One region of the Methylobacterium sp. NPDC080182 genome, then DNA from elsewhere that is predicted to be linked to it. Evidence: predicted binding sites of a transcription regulator. Region 1 holds the regulator's gene; each other region holds the start of a gene.
What was found. The regulator PhoB, encoded in region 1, activates phosphate uptake and scavenging genes when phosphate is short. The targets are predictions, from matches to a motif close to TGTCATNNANCTGTCAT.
Positions count from the first base shown of each region.

Region 2: phnC (phosphonate ABC transporter ATP-binding protein) is a predicted target of PhoB. The motif match lies at 1,720-1,736, and genes of this name have one in related genera.
Region 3: ACQKQD_RS14015 (UDP-2,3-diacylglucosamine diphosphatase) is a predicted target of PhoB. The motif match lies at 1,586-1,602, and genes of this name have one in related genera.

Region 1 is NZ_JBNNWO010000016.1:61,354-64,620, forward strand. It holds gene pstB (phosphate ABC transporter ATP-binding protein PstB) at 1-584, shown strand, start outside; gene phoU (phosphate signaling complex protein PhoU) at 694-1,413, shown strand; gene phoB (phosphate regulon transcriptional regulator PhoB) at 1,536-2,231, shown strand; gene ACQKQD_RS25375 (protein-disulfide reductase DsbD family protein) at 2,411-3,267, opposite strand, start outside.
Region 2 is NZ_JBNNWO010000014.1:11,097-14,363, forward strand. It holds gene phnD (phosphonate ABC transporter substrate-binding protein) at 1-724, opposite strand, end outside; gene phnC (phosphonate ABC transporter ATP-binding protein) at 828-1,676, opposite strand; gene ACQKQD_RS23095 (chloramphenicol acetyltransferase) at 1,791-2,411, opposite strand; gene ACQKQD_RS23100 (DUF1045 domain-containing protein) at 2,404-3,090, opposite strand; gene ACQKQD_RS23105 (ceramide glucosyltransferase) at 3,116-3,267, opposite strand, start outside.
Region 3 is NZ_JBNNWO010000007.1:83,912-87,178, reverse strand. It holds gene ACQKQD_RS14020 (aminotransferase class V-fold PLP-dependent enzyme) at 1-1,133, opposite strand, end outside; gene ACQKQD_RS14015 (UDP-2,3-diacylglucosamine diphosphatase) at 1,671-2,468, shown strand; gene ACQKQD_RS14010 (glycosyltransferase family 4 protein) at 2,479-3,267, shown strand, end outside.

The DNA of each region.
Region 1 (3,267 bases):
CGGAGCAGCGCGCGGAGGGCGAGATCCTGCTCGACGGCGAGAACATCCTCAGCCCCTCCGTCGACCTGAACGAGCTGCGCTCGCGCATCGGCATGGTGTTCCAGAAGCCGACGCCGTTCCCGATGTCGATCTACGACAACGTGGCCTTCGGCCTGCGCCTCTACGAGAAGCTGCCGAAATCCGAGCTCGACGGCCGGATCGAGGAATCCCTGCGCAAGGCCGCCCTCTGGGACGAGGTGAAGGACAAGCTCCGGCAGCCCGGGACCGGCCTGTCGGGCGGCCAGCAGCAGCGCCTGTGCATCGCCCGGACGGTGGCGCAGAAGCCGGAGGTGATCCTGTTCGACGAGCCGACCTCGGCGCTCGACCCGATCTCCACCGGCCGCATCGAGGAGCTGATCGAGCAGCTGCGCGACGAGTTCACCATCGTGATCGTCACCCACAACATGCAGCAGGCGGCGCGCATCTCGCAGTTCACCGCCTTCATGTATCTGGGGCAGCTCGTCGAGTTCGGTCCGACCAACCGCATGTTCATGAACCCGACGGAACGCCGCACGCAGGACTACATCACCGGCCGCTTCGGCTAGTCTGCCGGGCCGCTCCGGTCCCGGGACCGCCGCTCGCGTCTCCGGCGCGCCGGCGGGTCCCGCAAGCCTCCCGGAGGGCCGTCCCCGGGACCCCATCGAAGGATCCGCCATGCCCGGCCATATCGTCACCTCCTACGACACCGACCTGGAGAACCTGCGTCGCTCGATCTCGGAGATGGGCGGCGTCGCCGAGAAGATGACCGCGGAGGCGACCGACGCCCTCGTGCGCCGGGACGACACGCTCGCCCAGGCTGTGATCCTCGCCGACAAGCGCCTCGACGCGCTGCAGCGGGACATCGAGGAGCGCGCCGTGCTGCTGATCGCCCGGCGCCAGCCCCTGGCGATCGACCTGCGCGAGACCATCTCGGCGATCCGCGTCTCCGGCGATCTGGAGCGGATCGGCGACCTCGCCAAGAACGTCGCCAAGCGCGTGGTGGCGATCTCCGATCAGGCGCCGGCCCAGAAGATCGTGCTCGGCGTGCGCCACATGAGCGACCTCGCCGAGGGTCAGCTGAAGGACGTGCTCGACGCCTACGGGAGCCGCGACGTCCAGGCGGCCCACGACGTCTGGGAGCGCGACGGCGAGATCGACGCCCTGTACAATTCCCTGTTCCGCGAGCTCCTGACCTACATGATGGAGGATCCGCGCAACATCTCGTTCTGCACGCATCTCCTGTTCTGCGCGAAGAACGTCGAGCGCATCGGCGACCACACCACCAACATCGCCGAGACGATCCACTACCTCGCCACGGGCGAGACGCTGGCGGGTGACCGGCCGAAGAACGACGCGTCGAACTACGCGACCGTGGACGGCGTGCAGGCGCCGTGAGGCGCCGACCCCGGCGCCTTCCTGTGGGCGCGGCCGGGGTCACTCTCCGTGCGGGTTGAGGCGGGGCGGCGCCTCCTGCACCATCCGGTGACCGCCCGCAGAACGAGTTTTCGAACGTGAGCATGCAAGTCCTGATCGTCGAGGACGAGGAGGCCCTGAGCACGCTGCTGCGCTACAACCTGGAGGCCGAGGGCTTCCTGGTGGATTCGGCGGCGCGCGGCGACGACGCCGAGCTGCTCCTGGCGGAGCGGATCCCGGACCTCGTCCTGCTCGACTGGATGCTGCCCGGCCTCTCGGGGATCGAGCTGTGCCGTCGGATCCGGGCGCGCCGGGAGACCGAGCGCCTGCCGGTGATCATGCTCACCGCCCGCGGCGAGGAGGGCGACCGCGTCCGCGGGCTCGGCACCGGCGCCGACGACTACATCGTCAAGCCGTTCTCGGTCCCGGAGCTGCTCGCCCGGATCCGCGCGCTCCTGCGCCGGGCCAAGCCCGCCCACGTCTCGGACCGGCTGGCGGCGGGCGACCTGGAACTCGACCGCACCGGCCACCGCGTCCGCCGCGGCGGCGAGGAGCTGCATCTGGGCCCCACGGAGTTCAGGCTCCTGGAATTCCTGATGCTGGCGCCGGGCCGGGTCTTCTCCCGCGAGCAGCTCCTCGACGGGGTGTGGGGCCACGACGTCTACATCGACGAGCGCACCGTCGACGTCCATGTCGGGCGGCTGCGCAAGGCGCTGAACGGCCCGCGCCAGACCGACCCGATCCGCACGGTCCGGGGCTCGGGCTACGCCTTCGACGAGACCTTCTCGCTGGAGGCCTGAGGCGGCCTCACGGGCCGTCCGGATAGGACTTCGCTCCGGCGCACCGTCATCGCGAGCGCAGCGAAGCGACCCAGGGCGGCGGAACGCCGGTGAGCGCGGCGCTGCTGGGTTGCTTCGCTCCGCTCGTAAAGACGGTGGGACGGGCCCGCGAAGATTCGCGCGTCCCGGTCTCCAGGGACTCAGCGCGCCAGCGCCGCGCTCCGGCCCGAGGCGGCCGGCACCGCCTCCAGCGCCGCCAGGACCGTCCCCTCGGTGAGGATCTGCGGCAGCACCTGGGGCTCTCCCGTCCCGGTATAGAGCAGGTAGAGCGGGACGCCGCTGCGCCCGTGCTTCTCCAGGAGGCGGGTGATCTCGGGGTTCTGGTTGGTCCAGTCGCCCTTCATGTAGGTCACGCCGCGCTCGGCCATCGCGGCCCGCACGGCCTTGGTGTTGAGCGAGGTCGCCTCGTTGACCGCGCAGGTGATGCACCACGCGGCGGTCATGTCCACGAAGACGGGGCGGTGCGCGTCGAGCAGGGCGTCGAGGCGCGCCTGCGTGAACGGCTCGATCCCGTCGGCGGCGGCCTGCGCGGCCGGCGCGGCGCGGTCCCGGGGCAGGGTGACGGCGAGGGCCCCGACGGCGATCAGCGCCAGCGCGGCGGCGGCCTGCGCGACCCGGCCGGCCCGCGGCGGGGCGGCGCGGCCGTGCTCCCAGGCCCAGGCGGCGAAGCCCACGAGGACGAGGCCGATCAGCGCCGCCAGCAGCCCGCGCGGGTCGACCTGCTGCGCCAGCACCCAGATCAGCCACGCCACGGTGGCGTAGACCGGGAAGGCCAGCACCTGCTTGAGGGTCTCCATCCAGGCGCCCGGCCGCGGCAGCGCCCGCAGGGCCGGCGGCCAGAGGGTCAGGAGCAGGAAGGGCAGGGCGAGGCCGAGGCCGAGGCTCGCGAAGACGGCGAGCGCCACGCCGGCGCTCTGGGTCAGCGCGAAGCCCACCGCCGAGCCCATGAACGGCGCCGTGCAAGGCGTCGCCACCAGGGTCGCGAGCACGCCGGTGA
Region 2 (3,267 bases), on a different contig from region 1:
GCCCCTCCGGCAGGAAGTCGGACTTGAACACGACCCGGAAGTCCGACTGCTGCATCGGCGTGCCGTCGGGCTTCTTGAGCATGCCCTTGGCGGCCATGCGGGTGACCATCGTGTCGGTCTCGGAGTTCCACAGGTTGGCGGCGGCGTCGGCCGTGCCCTGGGTGAGCGCCAGGACGGCGTTCTCGTGGCTGCCCGCGTAGAAGGTCTTGCCGAAGAACTTCTCGACGTCGTAGCCGGCCCGCTTCAGGAAGAAGCGCGGCGCCTGGTTGCCGGAGGTGGAGTTCGGATCGACCAGCGCGAGGTTCTTGCCCTTGAGATCCTCGACGGTCTTGTAGGGGCTGGAGGCCAGCACGTAGACCACCGAATAGTAGCCCGAGGCGCCGGTCTCGTGCTTCTGGTTGACGATCGGCTCAATCTTGACGCCGGTCATCACGGCCCGCGCGAACGAGGCCGGCCCGTACCACGCGATCTGGATGTTGCCGGCGCGCTGGCCCTCGATCACCGCGGCGTAGTCGCTCGCCACCCGCAGCTTCACCGGCACGCCGAGGGTCTTGGTCAGGTAGGCGGTGAGCGGCGCCCAGCGGTCGGCGGTGCCCGAGGCGTTCTCGGCCGGGATCACGCCCAGCGTCAGCTCCGGATACTGGGCCTTCCAGTCCTGGGCGGCGGCCGGCAGGCCGAGGAGGGCGAGGGCCGCGGCGGCGGCGAGGGTGCGTCGGGTGATCATCGGGTCGTCCTTCGTGGCGTCGGCGAGGTTCGGCCGGCCGGAGGCCGGTCGGGCGTTTCCGAACAGTTTCGTTGGCGGTTTCTGTTGGGGCCCGGGGCCCGGGTCAGGCGCCGAGGGCGGCCTCGCGGACCGGGCGTACCGGTACGAGACCGGGCCGGCCCGGCATCGCGGCTCGCTGCTCCGCCTCGCGCTGCGCGGAATCGTCCAGAACCTCGCCGGCCTCCAGGCCGTAGAGCCGGCGCGCCACGTCCTCGGTGAGGTCGAAGGGGCCGCCCTCGAACACGACCCGCCCGGCCGCGAGGCCGACGAGGCGGTCGCAGTAGGCGCGGGCGAGGTCGAGGGAGTGCAGGTTGCACAGCACCGTGATGCCGTAGCGCCGGTTCACGTCGGCGAGCGCGTCCATCACGAGCCGCGTGTTGCGCGGGTCGAGCGAGGCGACCGGCTCGTCGGCGAGCAGGATCTCGGGTTCCTGCACGAGGGCGCGGGCGATGGCGACGCGCTGCTGCTGGCCGCCCGACAGGCCGTCGGCCCGCTGGCCGGCGAACTCGCCCATGTCGAAGCTCTCCAGGGCGGCGAGGGCCATGGCGCGGTCCTCGGCGGACCATTGCCGGAGCAGGGCGCGGTGGGTCGGCACGTGGCTGAGGCGCCCCATCAGCACGTTGGTCATGACGTCGAGCCGGCCGACGAGGTTGAATTGCTGGAAGATCATGGCGCAGCGGGTGCGCCACTCGCGCAGCGGACGGCCGCGCAGGGTGGTGACCTCGCGGCCGTCGTGGAGGATGCGCCCCGAACTCGGATCCACCAGCCGGTTGATGAGGCGCAGCAGCGTGGACTTGCCGGCACCGGACCGGCCGATCACCCCGACGAAGCTGCCGGGCTCGATCCGGAGCGACACGCCGTCGACGGCGCGTCGGTCGCCGTACTGGCGCGTGAGATCCTCGATAACCAGCATGCCACCATCCGCCGGGGAACGGCCGCACGTAGACGCCGGTTTGACGACGATTGGATGACGTATTCGGAACGATTATATTTGCCGGCGCAGCATCTCGGCTTTTCGATAGCCGACTTAATCTTCGTGGCGCTCCAGGAATGCTTCGATGGGCAGCCCGCGGAAATCCGGCAGCGCCCGGCGCAGGCGCTCGTGGTCCCAGTCCCACCACGCCAGGCGGGTCAGACGGTCAGCGACCACCTCGGGGAAGCGGCGCCGGACCGGCCGGGCGGGATTGCCGACGACGATCGTGTAGGGCTCGACGTCGCGGGTGACGATGGCGCCCGCCCCCACCACCGCGCCGGTGCCGATCGTGCGCCCGGGCAGGACGACCGCGCCGTGGCCGATCCAGACGTCGTGGCCGATCGCCACCGGGCTCGCCCGGCGCCGGTCGAAGAAGGCGGGCTCGTCCAGTTCCTCCGGCCAGTAGGCGCGCGCCCGGTAGGTGAAGTGCGCCTGCGACGCCCGCTCCATCGGGTGGTTGCCGGGATTGATCCGCACGCTGGCGGCGATCGAGCAGAACTTGCCGATCGCGGTGTAGATCACCTCGCCGTCCTCACCGATGTAGGAATAGTCGTCGAGGGTCGTCTCGGTGAGGCGGGTGCGGGCGCCGACCTCGGTGTAGCGGCCGAGGCGGCTGTCAACGACCCGGGCGCTCGGATCGAGCGCGGGTTCGAGGCCGAGGGGGCGGTCAACCACGGGCCTCTCCGAAGGGCAGGCGCGCCAGGAGCCGGAACGGTCCCGACCCGTCCTGGGTCAGGAGGCTGACGGCGTCGATCCGCAGGGGCTCCGGTCCCGCGGCGGCGTAGGCCTCGGACAGGCGCCGGTGCCAGAGGTCGCGCTCCGCCTCCGGCAGGGCGTCGGTCAGGGTCATGTGGAAGCGGAAGGCCTCGAACACGTAGGGGTAGCCCCAGCGGTCGAGGAGCGCGCGGCCGCGCGGGTCGAGGCGCTCCGGCCGGCGCTTGGCGCGCTCGGCCTCCGTGAGCGGTGCCCGGAACGGGTCGAGGGCGGCGACGCACTCGGCGGCGAGGAGCCCGAGTTCCGGCGGGGGTGTCTCCGGCACCAGGGCGAGGAACGGCCCGAGGGCGGCGACCCGGAGCGGCCCCACCGCCACCGGCGGGTGCGCGGCCGCGAGGGCGCGGGCGGCGGCCACGAGGTCGGCCTCCCCGGTGCCCGGGGCGAGGCGCAGCGGCGCCTTGAGGGTGGCGTGGAACCCGTAGACCCGCGCGCCCGCCGTGACGGGTGCGAGATCGCCGAGCCCCTCCGGGTGCGGGACCGGCAGCCCGGTGACGTTGTCGGTGCCGAGGATCGCCCGGCCGAAGCCTTCGAGGCGCGAATCCGGGGCGGGCAGCCAGTAGAGGGCGTAGCGGCGCGACACGTCAGGGCCTCCGATCGCCGGGCGGTCAGGCCGTCGGCGCGTAGGTGCGCGCGTCGGCGGCCCGCCGGGGGCGCACGTCCATGGCATTGCCCCGCCACACGATGGCGCTCCGCATCCAGGCGCCGACCCAGATCGCCGGGATCAGGGCGTCGCGCGCCAGGAAGGCGGCCAGCGTGC
Region 3 (3,267 bases), on a different contig from region 1:
CCGCAATCGAGCATGGCCATCTCGGCGCCCGCGATGGCGCCCAGCAGCGACAGCTCGTTCAGGTCGCCCAGGTGGCCGATGCGGAACACCTTGCCGGCGACTTTCGACAGGCCGGCGCCCAGCGAGAGGTTGTAGCGCTCGTAGGCGTGGGTGATCACCTTGGCGGCGTCGGCGCCCTCCGGCACCACGATCGCCGTGACCGTGTCGGAGTTCCACTTGGGCTCCTTGGCGCAGGGCTTGAGGCCCCAGGCCGCGACCGCCTGGCGGGTCGCCTCGGCGAGGACGTGGTGGCGGTGGTAGACGTTCTCCAGCCCCTCTTCCTTCACGACCGCCAGGGCCTCGCGCAGGCCGTAGAGCAGCGGCAGGACGGGGGTGTAGGGGAAGTAGCCGGTGGCGTTGGCGGCCAGCTGATCCTTCCAGGCGAAGTAGGCGTGGCCGAGCCGGTCGTTGCGGCCGGTGCCGCTCTCGGCGATCTTGAGCGCCTTCGGGCTGATGCAGATCAGGCCGAGGCCGGCCGGCAGCATGAAGCCCTTCTGCGAGCCCGCGATGGCGCAGTCGACCTTCCACGCGTCCATCTCGAACGGCAGAGAGCCGATCGACGAGATGCCGTCCACGAACAGCAGGGCCGGGTGCCCGGCGGCGTCGATCGCCTTCCGCACCGCGCCGATGTCGCTGGTGACGCCGGTGGCGGTCTCGTTGTGGACGACCATGACGGCCTTGATCTTATGGTCCTTGTCGGCGCGCAGGGCCTCCTCGATCTTCTGCGGATCGGCGCCGGTGCCCCACTCCTCCTCCTGGACGACCACGTCGAGGCCGAGGCGCTGGGCCATGTCGACCCAGAGGTGGCTGAACTGGCCGTAGCGCGAGGTCAGCACCGTGTCGCCGCGGCAGAGGGTGTTGGACAGGGCCGATTCCCAGATGCCGGTGCCCGAGGACGGGAACAGGATGACCGTCCCGGCGGTCGAGCCGAACACCATCTTGGAGTCCTGCAGGAGCGGCTTCACCAGCTCGGGGAAGCTCGGCGAGCGGTGATCCTCCGACGGCACGTGCATGGCGCGCAGGACGCGCTCCGGGATGTTGGTGGGGCCCGGGATGAAGAGGTGGTTGCGACCGGGGCGCCGGGTTGCGGCCATGATGTTTCCTCCGAAAAGTCCATTGCGCGCGGGCGTGAACCCGCGCCGGGTTGTCCAAGCGTCCTCAGGGAGTCGGTCCGGCGCCGTCGAGAGCGGCTCGCGCCGCACCCCCTCGAACGCCATCCTCTGCCGTGATCGGGGGGTCTCCGCGGAGCGGCAGGCGGCCTCACGCCGCTCGCGTCGCGGCGCGCCCCCGCGCGCCGGTCGCCTCCGAATTGCCGTCCCGTCCAACGGCTCCAGGGCCGTCCTCGCCGCCTTCCTGTCAAGGTCCGGCCGTGCTCGTGCCGAGCGGCCGGTTCTTGGTATTATGAGGCGGTGAGGCTCGAAAGGAAAACCGGAAAAACTTCCGGAACTTGCCAAAAAAATTTTTTGTGCGCCGCAACGAAGTCGTGCTCCGGTTGAGAGGCTTCGCGGCACCGCACACCGAAGTCTTTCCGCCCCGTCGGAACCCGCGTCATCAAACTGAGATCGGATCGCGCTCTGGATCCCGGCACCGTTCAGCCGCCGGGAGAGGATGCCGTGGCCGAGGTTGAGGAGATGCCGGTCCGCGTGCGGACGCTGTTCCTGTCCGACCTGCATCTCGGCACGCGCGGCTGCCAGGCCGGCCTGCTGCTGTCGTTCCTGAAGGACTACGACGCCGACACGATCTACCTCGTCGGCGACATCGTGGACGGCTGGCAGCTGCGCTCGGGCTGGTACTGGCCGCAGGAGCACAACGACGTGGTGCAGAAGCTCCTGCGCAAGGTCCGCAAGGGCGCGCGGATCGTCTACCTGCCCGGCAACCACGACGAGTTCCTGCGCGACTACGTGGGCACGAGCTTCGGCGGCATCGAGCTCGCCGAGACCGCGATCCACGAGGCGGCGGACGGCAAGCGCTACCTCGTCATCCACGGCGACCAGTTCGACATGGTGGTGCGCCACTCGCCGTGGCTCGCCCATCTGGGCGACGGCGCCTACACGCTGGCGCTCTCCCTCAACACGCTGATCAACAAGGTCCGGCGGCGGCTCGGCCTGTCCTACTGGTCGCTGTCGGCCTGGGCGAAGCTGCGCGTGAAGAACGCCGTGAGTTTCATCGGCCGCTTCGAGACGATCCTGGCCGAGGAGGCCCGCCGCCAGGGCGCCGACGGGGTGATCTGCGGCCACATCCACCACGCCGCGGACCGGCCGATCGGCGACCTGCGCTACCTCAACACCGGCGACTGGGTGGAATCCTGCACCGGGCTCGTGGAGCACTACGACGGCCGGATCGAGGTGCTGCACTACCCGAGCCTCCTGCGGGCGCGGGAGGCCGAGGTCGTGCCGCAGCCCCTGCCGGGCCGGCGCGCGGTGGCGTGAGGGCGCCGCCGTGAAGCTCCTGATCGCCAGCGACGCGTGGCACCCCCAGGTGAACGGCGTCGTGCGCTCCCTCGAGCAGATGGTCCGGCGCGCGCCGGAGCACGGCTTCGCCACGACGCTGCTGTCCGTGGCGGATTTCCGCTCGCTGCCGCTGCCGGGCTACCCGGAGATCCGCCTCGCCTATGCCGGGCGCGAGCGGGTGGCGGCGCGCTGGCGGGCCGAGCGGCCGAGCCACGTGCACATCGCCACGGAGGGGCCGGTCGGCCTCGCGGCGCGCCGGCACTGCCTCGCGCACGACCTGCCCTTCACGACGAGCTACCACACGCGCTTCCCGGAATACCTCGCCGCCCGCGCCCCGGTGCCGGAGGCGTGGTCCTACGCGTACCTGCGCCGGTTCCACGGCGCCGCCCGCGGGACGATGGTCAGCACCGCCTCGCTCCAGGGCGAACTCGCGGCGCGGGGTTTCGGCCGGCTGATGCGCTGGACCCGGGGCGTGGACACGGAGCGGTTCCGGCCGGCCGAGCCCGGGACGCCCGTGCCGGCGGAACTCGCCGGCCTGCCGGGGCCGCTGTTCCTCTACGTCGGTCGGCTCGCCGTGGAGAAGAACGTCGCGGCCTTCCTCGCCCTCGACCTGCCCGGCACGAAGGTGGTGGTCGGCGACGGTCCGGACCGCGCGCGGCTGCAGGCGCTCGCGCCGGCGGCGCACTTCCTCGGCACCCGCACCGGCGCGGACCTCTCGGCGGTCTACGCGGCCTGCGACGTTTTCGTCTTCCCGAGCCTCACCGACACGTTCGGTATC